DNA from 3 places in the Dactylosporangium sp. McL0621 genome. Region 2 is predicted to be linked to each of the others. Evidence: riboswitches for the same ligand, from Rfam matches in the RefSeq annotation. Region 2 holds a riboswitch; each other region holds the start of a gene.
The links. A riboswitch is a leader RNA that binds a small molecule or an ion and turns the genes downstream of it on or off. The one in region 2 is predicted to bind S-adenosylmethionine.

Region 1 (4,723 bases), 3.5 Mb from region 2:
CGGCGAGGACCGCTCCGAAGTCGAGCTGCAGGGCCGCGACTACGTGCTGCTGCGCGAGCGCGACGTGCACGCGGTCGCGGCCCGGCGCGTCGAGCCGGACTCGACGGGCCTCTACCTCTAGTTACCGGTAATAGGGCGCCTACCTCTAGTTACCGGTAATAGGGCGCCGCGAAGACCGGTGGGGGCGGCGGGGCCAGTGAGATCGGCACGGGTACCACCGGAGTCGCCGGGGCGTCGAGGACGCGCACGATGCCGTCGGGGAAGGTGATGTGGTACCGCGAACCGTCCCACACCGCCCGCGGCGACTGCGGGTCGCGGCCGACGAACACCTGGCGGTACGCGTCGAGCGCGGTGAGTAGCTGCCGCTCCTCGGCCAGGGCCTCCATGCGCCGCTTCGGCTCCTTGTCCAGCCCCCGGTGCAGCCCGTCGCGCAGCAGCGCCAGCCGCGTCGCGTCGAACTGGAACGCCCGCATCGCCTTGGCCCCGGCGTCGCCGGCCACCCGCTTGGCCCAGCGGCGCGCGGAGAGCCGGCGCCCGAGCGTGCCGAGCGCGGCGATCTCGGGCGGGGAGAACCACCCGGCCCGGGCGTACTCGCCCAGCACCCGCTCGGTCAGCCGGCCCTCGTTGGCGCGCAGCCAGAGCGCGAAGCCGACCATGCACAGGAAGATCGGCATCATCACGGCGAAGTAGCCGTACAGCAGGACCCAGGCGCTGGTCGACGCGGTGACCGACATGAGGTTCCACGAGCCGTGCAGCATCATCGCGACCAGCAGGCCGGCGAGCGGGGCGAGGAAGCGCACCGCCCGGGCCGAGGAGCGCGAGGCGAAGCCCAGGCCGATGCCGGTCATCGAGGTGAACAGCGGGTGGGCGAACCCGGTCATGAGGATCCGCACGATGAAGATGCCGACCAGCGCCGCGGCCCCGGTCACGGGCCCGGACTTGTCGGCGGTCTCGCCGTAGCCCTTGAAGCCCAGGTACAGGATGTTCTCGACCATCGCGAACCCGGTCGCCGACAGCCCACAGTAGACGATTCCGTCGATGATGCCGGAGAACGCGCGGGGGCGGCGCCAGAACAGCAGCACCGGCCCGAGCGCCTTCATGCTCTCCTCGATCAGCGGCGCGACGAGCACGGCGACGAGCGCGTCGGACAGCCCCGCCTTGTCGGCGAAGTAGGAGCCCGCGGTGTTGACGACCAGCGCTACGCCGGTCGCCACGCAGGCGCCCCAGCCGAAGACGAAGACGAGATACTTGACCGGCTCGGGCTCGTACCGATCCAGCCAAAGGAAGCAGGAGACCAGCACCGGCACCGGGATCACCGCGGAGCCCACGCCGACGACCAGCGCTGTCCAGCCGCCGTTGAAGCCGAAGAACGCGAGCACGGCGACGCCGCAGGCCGCGATGAACCCCATGACGCCGATCAGCGTCCAGAGCCGGCGGCGGTCGGAGCGCTTGGGGGGCGGGGCGGCGGCCAGGGCCAGCGCGGCGGTCGGGTACTCCGTGCGGCCGGTCTGCGGCTCGGCCGCCTCGGTCACGTTGGGCACGGCGGACGAGGGCATCATCGGCGGGCCGGACGGCTGGCCGGCCGCGACCTGGGGCGTCATCGGGCGGCCCCACTCGGAGCCGGGCGGCGCGCTCGGCTGCACCGCCGCGGGCTGGCCCCACTGGGGCTGCTGGTCGGGGCGGCCCCAGGCGGCGGGCGGCTGCGCGGACGCGGGCGGCTGACCCGGGTGGCCCCACGGCGGCGGTCCCGAGGCCGGCTCCTGCCCGGGCGGTTGCGCAGCGGCGGGCGGTTGCGGTTGTGCAGCAGGTGGTTGCGCAGCCGGCGGTTGCGCAGCCGGCGGTTGCGCGGACGCGGGCGGTTGTCCAGGGTGGCCCCACGCGGGCGGGCCAGAGGCGGGCTCCTGTGCAGGCGGCTGCGGCGGTTGGCCCCACGCCGGCGAGCCCGGGGCGGGCGGCTGCACGGGTGGCGGCCCTGACGCGGGCGGCTGGCCCGGCGGGCCCCAGGCGGGTGGCGGCCCTGACGCGGGCGGTTGGCCCGGCTGGCCCCAGGCGGGTGGCGGCCCTGACGCGGGCGGTTGGCCCGGCTGGCCCCATGCCGGCGGCGGCCCCGAAGCGGGCGGCTGGCCCGGGTGACCCCACGCGGCCGGCGGGCCCCATGCGGCCGGCGGCCCCGACGCGGGTGGCTGCCCCGGCTCGTTCCACGCCGGCGGTCCCGAGGCGGGCTGGGCGGCGGGTGGTCCCGAGGCGGGCTGGGCGGCGGGCGGGGCCGACGCGGGCGAACCCCAGTCGGAGGGCGTCGACGCAGCGCCCGGCGCGGTCCAGGGGGCCGCGCCCGAGGTCGGGGCGGCCGGCGGCCCCGACGCGGGCTCGGGCGAGGACGGCGTCCCATTCGGCGGGAGTTCGCTCATGGGGCAACTTTATCCGCGGTACCGTCGGGACAGGTCATGAGTGCCAGCGCACAGCCCCGGCTTGCTGGCCGGCAACCCTCGCGTTCGCGGCGGGGTGCCCCGGGTGATGACACGGTCCGGCACGCGGTGTGTCCGGGCAAGCGCGAGCGGAGGGGTCTACCCGTGTCCGAAATTCTCACGCCCGGCGAGGTCAAGCTGTCCGACGGCCGGTCCGTCGACTTCGCCAACCTCGACATCGCCGCGACCGCGCCGTGCCTTCGGGTCGTCGCGGACACAGTCGCCGAACTGCTGCCCTACTACGGCAGCGTCCACCGCGGCGCGGGCGCGCTGTCCGAGCGGTGCACGCGCGAGTACGAGCAGGCGCGCGAGACCGTCGCCGATGTCCTCGGCCACGGGCCCGGCGACACGGTGATCTTCACGCGCAACACCACGGACGCGTTCAACCTGCTCGCGCGGGCGGTCCCGGCGGACACCACGGTCGTCACGTTCGACGCCGAGCACCACGCCAACCTCCTGCCCTGGCGCGACACGATCCGGCTGGCGGCGCCCCGGTCGCCGGAGGAGGCCGTCGAGGCGCTGGACTCGTGTCTGTACCGCCGGCAGAACCCCAACGCCCTCGTCAGCGTCACCGCGGCGAGCAACGTGACCGGCGAGGTGTGGCCGGTGGAGCGGCTGGCCGAGGTCGCGCACCGCCACGGTGCCCGCATCGCCGTCGACGCCGCCCAGCTGGCCCCGCACGCGCCCGGGCGGCTCGCCGGCCTCGGCGCGGACTACATCGCGTTCTCGGGGCACAAGCTCTACGCGCCGTTCGGGGCGGGCGTCCTCGCCGGGCGGGCGGACTGGCTGGACGCGGCCGAACCGTACCTGGCCGGCGGCGGCGCCAGCGCCCACGTCGCCGACGACGGCACGACACGCTGGGCCACCGGTCCGGCGCGCCACGAGGCCGGCACCCCGAACCTCATCGGCGCGGTCGCGCTCGCCACCGCGCTGCGCACCCTGCACCACCGCGACCTCGCGGCGACCGAGCAGGCGCTGCTGCACCGGCTGCGTACCGGCCTGGCCGCGCTGCCGCACGTGGAGGAGCTGCGCCTCTTCCCGGCCGCCGCGGAGCGGGTCGGCATCGTCTCCTTCACCGTGCCCGGCCGCGACCCGGGCGAGCTCGCCACGACCCTCGGCCGCGACCACGGCATCGGGGTGCGCGCGGGCCTGTTCTGCGCGCACCCGCTGACCCGCCGCCTGCTGTCCGAGGCCACGACCCGGCTCACGGGTACACCCGAAACAACCGGGGCGGCCGGGTGCGAGCCGGGCGCCGACCAGGCGATCCGGGCCAGCTTCGGGATCGGCACCACCGAGGGGCACATCGACCGCCTGCTGGCCGCGCTCCGATAATCCGGCATATACGAAATATCCGATAAGTCGCGGCGCGAAGCGCCCGACTTATCGGCGACCGGGCGCAAGCGTCAGACCTTTGGCCGCGCGCGGAGTGCGGTCGGACGTGCGCAGGGGAAGGCGCGGCCTGGCGTTGTATGTGCGAGGTGCGGCCTGGCGTTGCGCAGGCGAAGGCGCGGTCCGGCGTTGCGTGTGCGACGGCGCGGCCTGGCGTTGCGTGTGCGATGGCGCGGCCTGGCGTTGCGCAGGCGAAGGCGCGGTCCGGCGTTGCGCGTGCGACGGCGCGGCCTGGCGTTGCGCCCGGAGTCGGCTTCGGAGTGGGTGCGACAGCGCCCGGCGGTCGGGGTCAGTCGGAGAGGCGTACGCGGACTCGGCGGTTGGCCTTGCCCTTGCTCTCCACCTTCACGACCTGCAGGCGGCCGATCTGCGCCGTCGACGCGACATGCGTGCCCCCGTCCGCCTGGGTGTCCAGGCCGATGATGTCGACGATGCGGATCTCCTGCTCCTCGGCCGGGATCAGGTTCGACTGGGTGCGGATGATGTCGGGCAGGGCCAGGGCCTCCTCGCGCCCGAGCACCTTCGTCACCACCTTGCGGTCGGCGATCACCTCGGCGTTCACCAGCTCCTCGAGGCGCGCCTTGAAGTCCGGCGGTACCTCCGGCAGGTTGAAGTCCATGCGCGCCTCGGCCGGCTCCATCGAGCCGCCCGTCACCAGGGCGCCGAAGTCGCGGAACACGACCCCGCACAGCACGTGCAGGCCCGAGTGGGTGCGCATGAGCTTGGTGCGCCGGTCGTCCTCGACCGCGCCGGTCACCTCGGTGTCCACCGGGGGGAGCGGGTCGCCCTCGACGGGCAGGAGGTACAGGTCGTCGGCCTTGCGCGTGCCGGCGATCCGTGTCTGGACGCCCTGCCAGAGCAGGACGCCG
Region 2 (4,723 bases):
GGCCCTGGGCGAGTACGGCGCGGTCGCCGTCGTCTCCGGCCGGCTCGTCGGGCAGACGCAGACCGCGACGCTGTTCGTCGAGGAGCGGTACCAGAACTACGACCAGACCGCGGCGTTCACCACCGCGACCGCCCTGGCCATCATCGCCATCGCGATCCTGCTCATCACCAAGCTCCTGCGGCCGAAAGAGAACGCCTGATGGCCATCGAAGTCCGCGACGTGAACAAGTCGTTCGGCAAGACCCCGGTCCTGCGCGACATCTCCGTCGACATCGCCTCCGGCTCCCTGACCGCGCTGCTCGGCCCGAGCGGCGGCGGCAAGTCGACCCTGTTGCGCGTCATCGCCGGCCTGGAGCGCCCCGACACGGGCTCGGTGCTCATCAACGCGGTCGACGCGACCGGCCTGACCCCGCAGCGGCGCAACGTCGGCTTCGTGTTCCAGCACTATGCCGCGTTCAAGCACATGACGGTGTACCGCAACGTCGCCTTCGGCCTCGAGGTCCGCCGCCGCCCGAAGGCCGACATCCGCAAGCGCGTCATGGAGCTGCTCGAGCTCGTCCACCTCGACCAGTTCGCCGACCGCTACCCGGCCCAGCTCTCCGGCGGCCAGCGCCAGCGCATGGCCCTCGCCCGCGCCCTCGCGCCCGAGCCGGAGGTGCTGCTGCTCGACGAGCCGTTCGGCGCCCTCGACGCCCAGGTTCGCAAGGAGCTGCGCACCTGGCTGCGCCGCCTGCACGACGAGGTCCACGTCACCACCGTCTTCGTCACCCACGACCAGGAGGAGGCGATGGACGTGTCCGACTCGATCGTCGTCCTCGCCGACGGCGTCGTGCAGCAGGTCGGCACCCCGGGCGAGATCTACGAGAACCCGGCCAACCCGTTCGTGATGAGCTTCCTCGGCCCCGTCACGCACCTCGACGGCAAGCTGGTCCGCCCGCACGACGTGGCGCTGTCCCGCGACCCCGGCGGTACCGCGGCCACCGTCACCCGCGTGGTCTCGCTCGGCTTCGAGGTCCGCATCGAGGCCCGGGCCGGCGACCGCGACGTGTGGGCCCAGCTGACCCGCGCCGGCGCGAAGGCGATCGACGTCAAACCCGGCGACACCGTGTACTTCAGCCCATCCGCCGAGGCCCGGACCTTGGCCGCCGTGTGACGTCGTCCGTTCGCATGCTGCCCAAACGCATCGAGTACTCGATCCGGGCCCTGGTCGCCCTGGCCGGCGCCGCCCCGCAGACGGTGAAGGCCCAGGACGTCGCCGACGCCCAGGACATCCCGCCCGGCTACCTCTACGACCTGCTGGCCGACCTGCGCCGCGCGGACCTGGTGCAGGTCCAGCGCGGCACGGGCGGCGGCTACGCGCTGGCGCACCCGGCCGCGACCCTGACCCTCGGCGAGATCGTCCGCCGGCTGGACGGGCCCGGCCAGGACCCCCCGGCGGGCCATGACCTGCCGCCGGACCGCGCGATCGAGCGCCTGCACCACCTGTGGGACCGCGCGAACCGCGTGCGGCTGGACTACCTCGACGCGGTCACCCTGGCCGACCTCATCAACACGTCGGCGTAGATTCCGGGGCATGGCCACGCTGACGCCGGTGCGCGATCAGCCGTACGGGCTGCGGCAGGGGCGCATCGCCGACCCGTTCGGGCACCACTGGCTCATCGGGCGCCCGCTCGACGATCCGAGCGGCGACTGAGCCCGGTGACCGGGTCCAGCAGCGCCGACGCGTCGGGCCAGGCCAGGCGGAGCTTCACCGGGTTGCCGTTGAGCCGGGCCGGGTCGCCGCCGGGCGCGGACACCGGCGCCTCCTCGACGCAGCGCGCCCCGCACGCGGAGTAGAACGCCCGGGCCGCGGTGTTCTGCCGCAGCACCCACAGGTACACGCCGCCGCTCTTGACCGCCCGGGCGCCGCGGGCCAGCAGCTGCGAGCCGATCCCGCCGCGGCGGGCCTCGTGCGCGACGTGCAGGTTGTCCACGAGGCTGCCCCACCGCGGATGGTCGCCGAGCACGACGTGCACGAAGCCGACGAGCCGCCCGTCGCGCTCGGCGAGCACCGTCGCCGTCCCGGCGGGCGCGGCGAGCCTCGCCGACCACACGGTCCGCCGGTCGGCGACCACGTCACCGTCGAGGAACGCGTCGGAGTAGGCGCCGCGGTAGTGCCGGCGCCAGCTGTCGGCGTGCAGCTCGGCGACGCGGCCGGCGTCGCGCACGTCGGCGGACCGGAACTGGACAGCAATCATGGGTCGGACACCCCTCGAACCGTCGCGGCTTGCCCGGCACGGGATGCGCCGAGCCCGGTCCTCACCCGGGGCACCCCGCCCGCGAACGGAGGGTTGCCGGCCAGCAAGCCGGGGCTGAACGCTGACACTCATGACCGTCGCCGGGAACCTATCACCCGTTCCCCGGTCCGGGCTCGGGGGTTTCCCCGGTGCCGGGACCCGATCACCGCGGACAGGATGATCGGCGATGGTACGCACCGCTCTCAAGGGCCTGCTGACCCGCCGGCGCCGGCTCACGCTGTCCGGCGTGGCCGTGGTGCTCGGCGTCATGTTCGTGTCCGGCGCGCTCGTGCTCACCGACACCCTCGGGCACTCCTACGAGGAACGCTCCGTGCGCGCGTACGCCCGCACCGACGTCTCGGTCGCGCCGCCGGCCGGCTCGGTCGCGCTCGACGCCGCGATGGTCGACCGGCTCGCGGCGGTGCCCGGCGTGGCGAGCGCGACGGGTGTCGTGTCCGCCGACGGCGCCCGCCTGATCGGCGCGGACGGCAAGGTCGTCGCCTCGCCCGACCGGCCCCGGCTCGGGGTGAACTGGTCCTTCCAGGCCGGGCTGGCCGCCCTGCGCTCCGGGCGCGGGCCGGGCGCGGACGATGAGATCGCCGTCGACGCGGACCTCGCCCGGCGGGCCGGGGTCGGGGTCGGCGACCGGGTCGGCGTCCTGACCCTCCAGCCCCGCCGCACGTTCACCGTGGTCGGCGTCTTCGAGCCGGTCACGGGGCAGCCGACGGTCGCCTTCACCGACGCCGCCGCGCAGCGGCTGATGCTCGGCGAGCCCGGCGCGTTCTCGTCGGTCTCGCTCACCGCCGCCGCCGGCGTGCCGCCCGACGTGCTGCGCGACCGGGTCGCGGCCGTCCTCGGCCCCGGCTACCCGGTCCGGACGGGCCGTCAGCTCGGCCGTGTGGCCGCCGCCGCGTTCGCGTCGTCGCTCGGCCTGTACAACGACATCCTGCTGGGCTTCGCCGGGGTGGCGCTGTTCGTCGGCTCGTTCCTGATCCTCAACACGTTCGCGATCCTCGTGGCCCAGCGCACCCGGGAGCTGGCCCTGCTGCGCTCGCTCGGCGCGAGCCGGGGCCAGATCGTCGGTTCGGTGCTGGCCGAGGCCGGCGTCGTCGGGCTCGTCAGCTCGGCCGTGGGGCTCGGCGCCGGGATCGCGGCCGGCGCTCTGCTGGCGTTCGGCGCCGTTCACTTCCGCGGTACCGCCGGCTCGGGCCTCGACGTGACCGGCGTGGCGGTGCCGGCCGACGCCGTGGTCGCCGCGTTCGGCGTGGGCCTCACCGTCACCGTCGTCGCCGCCCTGATCCCGGCGCTGCGCGCGACCCGGGTACCGCCCCTGGCCGTGCTGCGTGAGGTGGCCGTACCCGACCGGCCGCTGACCCGGCTGAGCGTCGCCGGCGCGGTGGTGCTGACCGCCGGCACGGCGCTGCTCGGCCTCGGCCTCGCCGGCCGCGCCGGTGACGGGCCGGCCGCCGCCATCGTCGGCGGGGTGCTGCTGGCCTTCGCCGGCGCGGCCCTGCTGACGCCGATCGCGGCCCGGCCGGTCATCGGGCTGCTGCGGCGCGGCTTCGCCCGGTCGGTCCCGGCCCGCCTGGGGCTGCTCAACGCCGGGCGCAACCCGCGCCGCACCGCGATCACGGCCGCGGCGCTCATGGTCGCGGTCGCGCTCGTCAGCGGCGTCTCGACGGTCTTCGCCTCGGCGATGAGCAGCGTCGGGTACCTCGTCGACGACCAGGTCAAGGCCGAGTTCGTCGTCGCCGGGGACACCAACGGCAGCGGCCGGGCGGGCTTCGACCCGGCGGTGCTGGCCCAGGCCGCGCGGCTGCCCCAGGTGCGGGCGGTCACCGGCCTGTACGAGGGGACGGCGCTGATCGGCGGGCAGCCCGCGTACGTCGAGGCGGTCACCGACCTGCCCGCGCTGCGCGACATGCTCAGCCTCACCCCGGCCGCGGGCACCATCGGCCCGCTCGGCGACGACCAGGTCATCGTGGACGAGCGCAACGTCACCGCGGCCGGCCCGCACGTCGGCGACCGGATCACCGTCCGGCTGCCCCGCGGCCCCGAACGGCGGTTCACGCTGGCCGGGATCTACGCCGACACCGACCTGCTCAACGGCTGGCTGCTGCCCGCCGCGGCCGGCGCGCAGCTGCGCAACCCGCTGCCCGGCAAGGCCTTCGTCGACCTGCGCCCGGGCGCCGACGTCGCCGCGGCGAAGGCCGCCCTGACCGGCCTGCTGGCGTCGAGCCCGGAGATCGGCGTCGCCGACCGCCACGAGTACGTCGGGCAGCGCAACGCGAAGGCGGGCCGCCTGCTCACGCTGACCCAGATCCTGCTCGCCCTGGCCGTCCTCATCGCGGTGCTGGGCATCGTGAACACCGTCGCCCTGTCGGTGCTGGAGCGCACGCGGGAGCTCGGGCTGCTCCGGGCGATCGGCCTGCACCGCGCCCAGACCAC
Region 3 (4,723 bases), 3.6 Mb from region 2:
CCCGGCGGCGCAACCAGTTCGCGCTGGGCTTCATGGTCCTGCTGCCGCTGATCATCCTGACCGCGTTCCAGCTCGACAGCGGCGGCGGCGATGACAACGGCGGCGGCAACGGCGAGTTCTCCCGCCTCTCCGACCTGGCCACGAGCGGCGGCCCGAACTTCACGCTGTTCACCCTGCTGGTCTCGGCCGGCTTCCTGCTCGTCGTCGTGGTCGCGCTCTTCCACGGCGACACCGTGGCGTCGGAGGCGAGCTGGGGGAGCCTGCGGTACCTGCTGGCGATGCCGGTCCCGCGCTCCCGCCTGCTGGGCATCAAGCTCGCCGTGTCGCTGCTCTACAGCCTGGCCGCGATCCTGATCCTGGTCGCGACGGCGCTGGCCGCGGGGACCCTGCGCTACGGCTGGGCGCCGCTGAGCGCGCCGGTCGGCGGGGAGATCGCGGCCGGGACGAGCGTGGTGCGGCTGCTGGAGATCGTGGCGTACCTCTGCATCACGCTGCTGGTCGTGGCCTCGCTGGCGTTCCTGCTGTCGGTGTCGACCGACGCCCCGCTCGGCGCGGTCGGCGGCGCCGTGCTCCTGCAGATCCTGTCGAACATCCTCGACCAGATCACCGCGCTCGGAAACTTGCGCACGGTCCTGCCGACGCACTACGCCGATGCCTGGCTCGGCCTGCTGTCCAGCCCGATGCAGACCGACGACCTGGTCAAGGGCGCGATCGCGTCCCTGGTCTACGCCACCGTCTTCTTCTCCCTGGCCTGGTGGCGTTTCCTGCGCAAGGACGTCGTCAGCTGACCCGCGTTGGACGGGCCCCTACCGGCGGGTAGGGTGCCCGTCCATGCGGATCTCCGCCTTAGCCGGCGCGTGCGTCCTCGCCGCCGGGCTCGCCGCCCTCGCGGCCGGGCTGTACTACGACCAGGACCACATCTTCCAGTGGACGCACTTCGCCGAGAGCTCGAACCTCACCAAGGGCCCGGTGGAAGCGCAGACCGCGAAGATCTTCACCCTGATCGGCGCGATCGCGAGCGCGTTCGGCGCGACGGTGGCGGCGGGCAGCGCGGCCCTGGCCCGGCTCGGCGGCCGCACGGGCGCCTGGGTCCTGCGGCTGACGTCGGTCCTGCTGCTGGTCCTCATGCTGCTCGTCACGGTGGTCCTCGTGGTGGGCTCCCTGACCGGCGAGGCCCCGGTCGCGATAATCGACACGCCGTGGTGGCTGCTGAGCGCCGAGTGGGGCGCGCTGATCCTGGCGATCCTGGGCGCCGGTACCGCGACGGCCCAGCTGTGGCGCTTCGTCCCCGCGGATCAGGCCGAGGCGGCGTAGCCCGGGACGGTCCGCATCGGGGGGCGGTCCGGATGGGCGACCGGCGTCTCGTGGGGTACCACCGCGGAGTTCCGGCGCTCGAACTGCGTCAGCGTCGGCCAGAGGGCGTGGCTCGGGGAGATGCGGGCGTTGATCGTCTGCAGGATCGTGGCGGCCATGCGGCCCAGGGCGGCCGTGTCCTGGTGGCCGTGGGTGCGCTGGCCCAGGTCGACCTGGGCGACCGCGTCGAGGCCGTGCGCGCGCCAGGCGTCGACGAGCAGGCCCGTCTCCACGCCGTAGCCGGCCGCGAACGGCAGCGACTCGAGCAGGGTCCGCCGGGCCGCGTACTCGCCGGCCAGCGGCTGGACCACGCCCGCGAGCTCCGGGAAGTGCGCGTTGAGCAGCGGGCGGGCGGCCAGTTCGGTCACCCGGCCGCCGCCGGCCGCGGAGACGTCGAGCAGGGGCCGGTCGTAGAACGCCTTCACCATCAGCGTGGCCGGGTCGGCCAGCAGCGGGCCCAGCAGGCCCGTCACGAAGTGCGGGCGGAAGTCGGTGAGGTCGGCGTCGACGTACACCAGGATGTCGCCCTTGGTGACCGCGAGGGCCTTCCACAGCACCTCACCCTTGCCCGGCCGGGAGCCGGTCGCCGGGAGGATGTCGTCGCGGTGGTGCACGGTGGCGCCCGCGGCCGCGGCGACCTCGGCGGTGCGGTCCACCGAGCCGGAGTCGACCACGATCAGCTCGTCGACGATGGGGCCCAGGGAGCGCACCCCGGTGACGATCTCCCCGACCGTCGGCTCCTCGTCGAGGGCGGGCATCACCACGCTGACCCGGGTGTCGCCCTTCGCCGCGAGCACCTCGTCGGCCGGCCAGTCGGACCAGCGGGAGGTGCGCCGCGCGAACCAGTCCGCCGCGATCGGGTGCATGAGTGAACGCTAGCCGCGCCCACCTCGTGAGATGACTCATACCCGGCGGACGGTGGTGCCCCTTACACTCGTGTGAGCACCACATCACAACTCAATACCTCATCCAGAGGGGCAGAGGGATACGGCCCGATGAAGCCCCGGCAACCCCTGCGACGCGCTGCTCGAAGACGAGGCTCGTCGCGGTAGGTGCCAAATCCGTCCCGGCGCACGCCCGTGCGGCCTGGGAAAGATGAGAGGAAGGCCTCCGCCATGACCTCGACGCTCAGCGTCTTCACCGGCTCACCCGCCCGCAACCTCGTCTGCCGCGGATGTGGGGCCACCTTCCCGCTCGCCGCGCAGCACGCGTGTTACGAGTGTTTCGGCCCGCTGGAGGTCGGCTACGACGCCGAGGCGCTGGCCAAGGTGACCCGGGAGCAGATCGAGGCGGGCCCCCAGAACATCTGGCGCTACGCGCCGCTGCTGCCCGTCGGGATCGACCCGGAGAGCCGCGTGACCCTCGACCCGGGCCTCACCCCGCTGGTGCGCGCCGACGGGCTGGGCAAGGAGCTCGGGTTCACCGCGCCGCTGTACGTCAAGGACGACTCGGCCAACCCGACCCACTCGTTCAAGGACCGCGTCGTCTCCGTGGCGCTGACCGCGGCCAAGGCGCTGGGCTTCACGCGGTACTCCTGCGCGTCCACCGGCAACCTCGCCAACAGCGTCGCCGCGCATGCCGCGCGGGCCGGCGTGCCCTCGACCGTGTTCATCCCAGCCGACCTGGAGCCCGGCAAGGTCGTCATGACCGCGGTGTACGGCGGCGAGCTGGTCGCCATCGAGGGCTCCTACGACGAGGTCAACCGCCTGTGCTCGGAGCTCACCGAGACCGACGAGTTCGAGGACACCGCGTTCGTCAACGTGAACGTGCGGCCGTTCTACGCCGAGGGCTCCAAGACCCTCGGGTACGAGGTGGCCGAGCAGCTCGGCTGGCGCATCCCGGCCCAGGTGGTCATCCCGATGGCCAGCGGCGAGCTGCTCACCAAGATCGACAAAGCGTTCACCGAGCTGGTCGAGATCGGGCTCGTCCCGGCGACCGAGTGGAAGGTGTTCGGCGCCCAGTCGGCCGGGTGCAACCCGATCGCCAAGGCGCTGCACGACGGTACCGACGAAATCATCCCGGTCAAGCCGACCGGCATCGCCAAGTCGCTCAACATCGGCGACCCGGCGGCCGGGGTCTATGCGCTGGAGTCCGTGCGGCGCACCGGCGGCTGGATGGAGTACGCCGGCGACGACGAGATCCGCGCCGGCATCCAGCTGCTGGCCCGCACCGCCGGCGTCTTCGCCGAGACGGCCGGCGGGGTCACCGCCGCGGTGCTCAAGAAGCTCGTCGAGTCGGGCCGGCTCGACCCGAACGCGGAGACGGTCATCTTCAACACCGGCGACGGCCTCAAGACCCTCGACGCGGTCGCCGGCCTGGTCGGCCCCACGCACCGGGTCAAGCCGTCGCTCAAGGCGGCCCGTGAGGCCGGCCTCCTCGGATGATTTTTTAACTGGGGCGATCACCGAGCGTTGAACTGCGGAGAGCGCTTCCACGCTCGGACGAGGACCACCTCGTCCGAGCGGGGGAGGCGGTCGATACTGAGCGTGATCGGCGGTGCGCGGATCGTCGGATGGGTGACTTGACGCCCCAGGGCCCGGGGTTCAGGATGCTCGGTGCGGGAGGACGCGTCGCCTCGGACCCCTGGGTCCGCGACCACAACACCGGAGGTGTTGGCGAGCGTCCTCTCGACCAATTTCCGGGCATAAATGGTTTGCCGTGGCCGCTCGCCCGGAGCCACCCTGGCGGGCATGGCCCAATCAACACTCGAGATCGACGAAGTGCGCGCCGACGACCCGGCGGCCGTCGACGCGGTGTTCGAGATCGTCAACGAGTCCGTCCGGGCTGACCTGCCGGACCTGCCGCCGAACTGCCGCTACCAGTACGACATGCAGTGGCTGATACCGCCGCCGCGCGCGGTCCGCCGCCGCTTCCTCGCCCGGCACGGCGACGAGCCGGTCGGCGTCGCCGAGCTCGACCTGCCCCGCCACGACAACCTCGACAAGGCCCACGTCGACGTCCGGGTGCACCCGGCCCACCGCCGCCGGGGCATCGGCCGGGCCCTCTTCGCCCACGCGACCGCCGCCGCCCGCGCCGACGGCCGCACCGGCGTGCTCGGCTTCAGCCCGGTCGCGGCCGGCCCCAGCGGGTTCGCCGAGGCCGCCGGGGTGACCAACCGCCTGCTCGACGCGCGGCGCCGGCTGCTGCTCGCCGACGTCGACGAGGGCACGCTCGACCGGCTGTACGCCGAGGGCGTCGCCAAGTCCGCCGGGTACGCCCTCGTGCACTGGGGCGCCACCCTGCCGGAGGAGTACGTGGAGGACCTCGCCGCGCTGGACAGCTCCTTCCTGGAGGAGACCCCGATGGGCGAGCTGGACTACCAGCCGGAGCGGGTCGACGCCGAGCGGCTCCGCACCCAGCAGGCGGCGTT

Region 1: linked by a shared signal. The riboswitch ahead of ACPPVO_RS03440 (aminotransferase class V-fold PLP-dependent enzyme) and the one ahead of ACPPVO_RS20120 (N-acetyltransferase family protein) in region 2 are both predicted to bind S-adenosylmethionine.
Region 3: linked by a shared signal. The riboswitch ahead of thrC (threonine synthase) and the one ahead of ACPPVO_RS20120 (N-acetyltransferase family protein) in region 2 are both predicted to bind S-adenosylmethionine.

Annotation. Positions count from the first base shown of each region.
Region 1 covers NZ_CP188259.1:750,683-755,405, forward strand. The annotation lists gene ACPPVO_RS03430 (GroES family chaperonin) at 1-121, shown strand, start outside; gene ACPPVO_RS03435 (PrsW family intramembrane metalloprotease) at 150-1,643, opposite strand; SAM riboswitch class IV at 2,441-2,557, shown strand; gene ACPPVO_RS03440 (aminotransferase class V-fold PLP-dependent enzyme) at 2,580-3,797, shown strand; gene ACPPVO_RS03445 (alanyl-tRNA editing protein) at 4,144-4,723, opposite strand, start outside.
Region 2 covers NZ_CP188259.1:4,240,415-4,245,137, reverse strand. The annotation lists gene ACPPVO_RS20135 (sulfate ABC transporter permease subunit) at 1-199, shown strand, start outside; gene ACPPVO_RS20130 (sulfate/molybdate ABC transporter ATP-binding protein) at 199-1,152, shown strand; gene ACPPVO_RS20125 (RrF2 family transcriptional regulator) at 1,167-1,562, shown strand; gene ACPPVO_RS20120 (N-acetyltransferase family protein) at 1,655-2,236, opposite strand; SAM riboswitch class IV at 2,257-2,372, opposite strand; gene ACPPVO_RS20115 (ABC transporter permease) at 2,463-4,723, shown strand, end outside.
Region 3 covers NZ_CP188259.1:602,858-607,580, forward strand. The annotation lists gene ACPPVO_RS02760 (ABC transporter permease) at 1-788, shown strand, start outside; gene ACPPVO_RS02765 (hypothetical protein) at 832-1,314, shown strand; gene ACPPVO_RS02770 (glucosyl-3-phosphoglycerate synthase) at 1,296-2,219, opposite strand; SAM riboswitch class I at 2,316-2,455, shown strand; gene thrC (threonine synthase) at 2,469-3,737, shown strand; gene ACPPVO_RS02780 (GNAT family N-acetyltransferase) at 4,044-4,723, shown strand, end outside.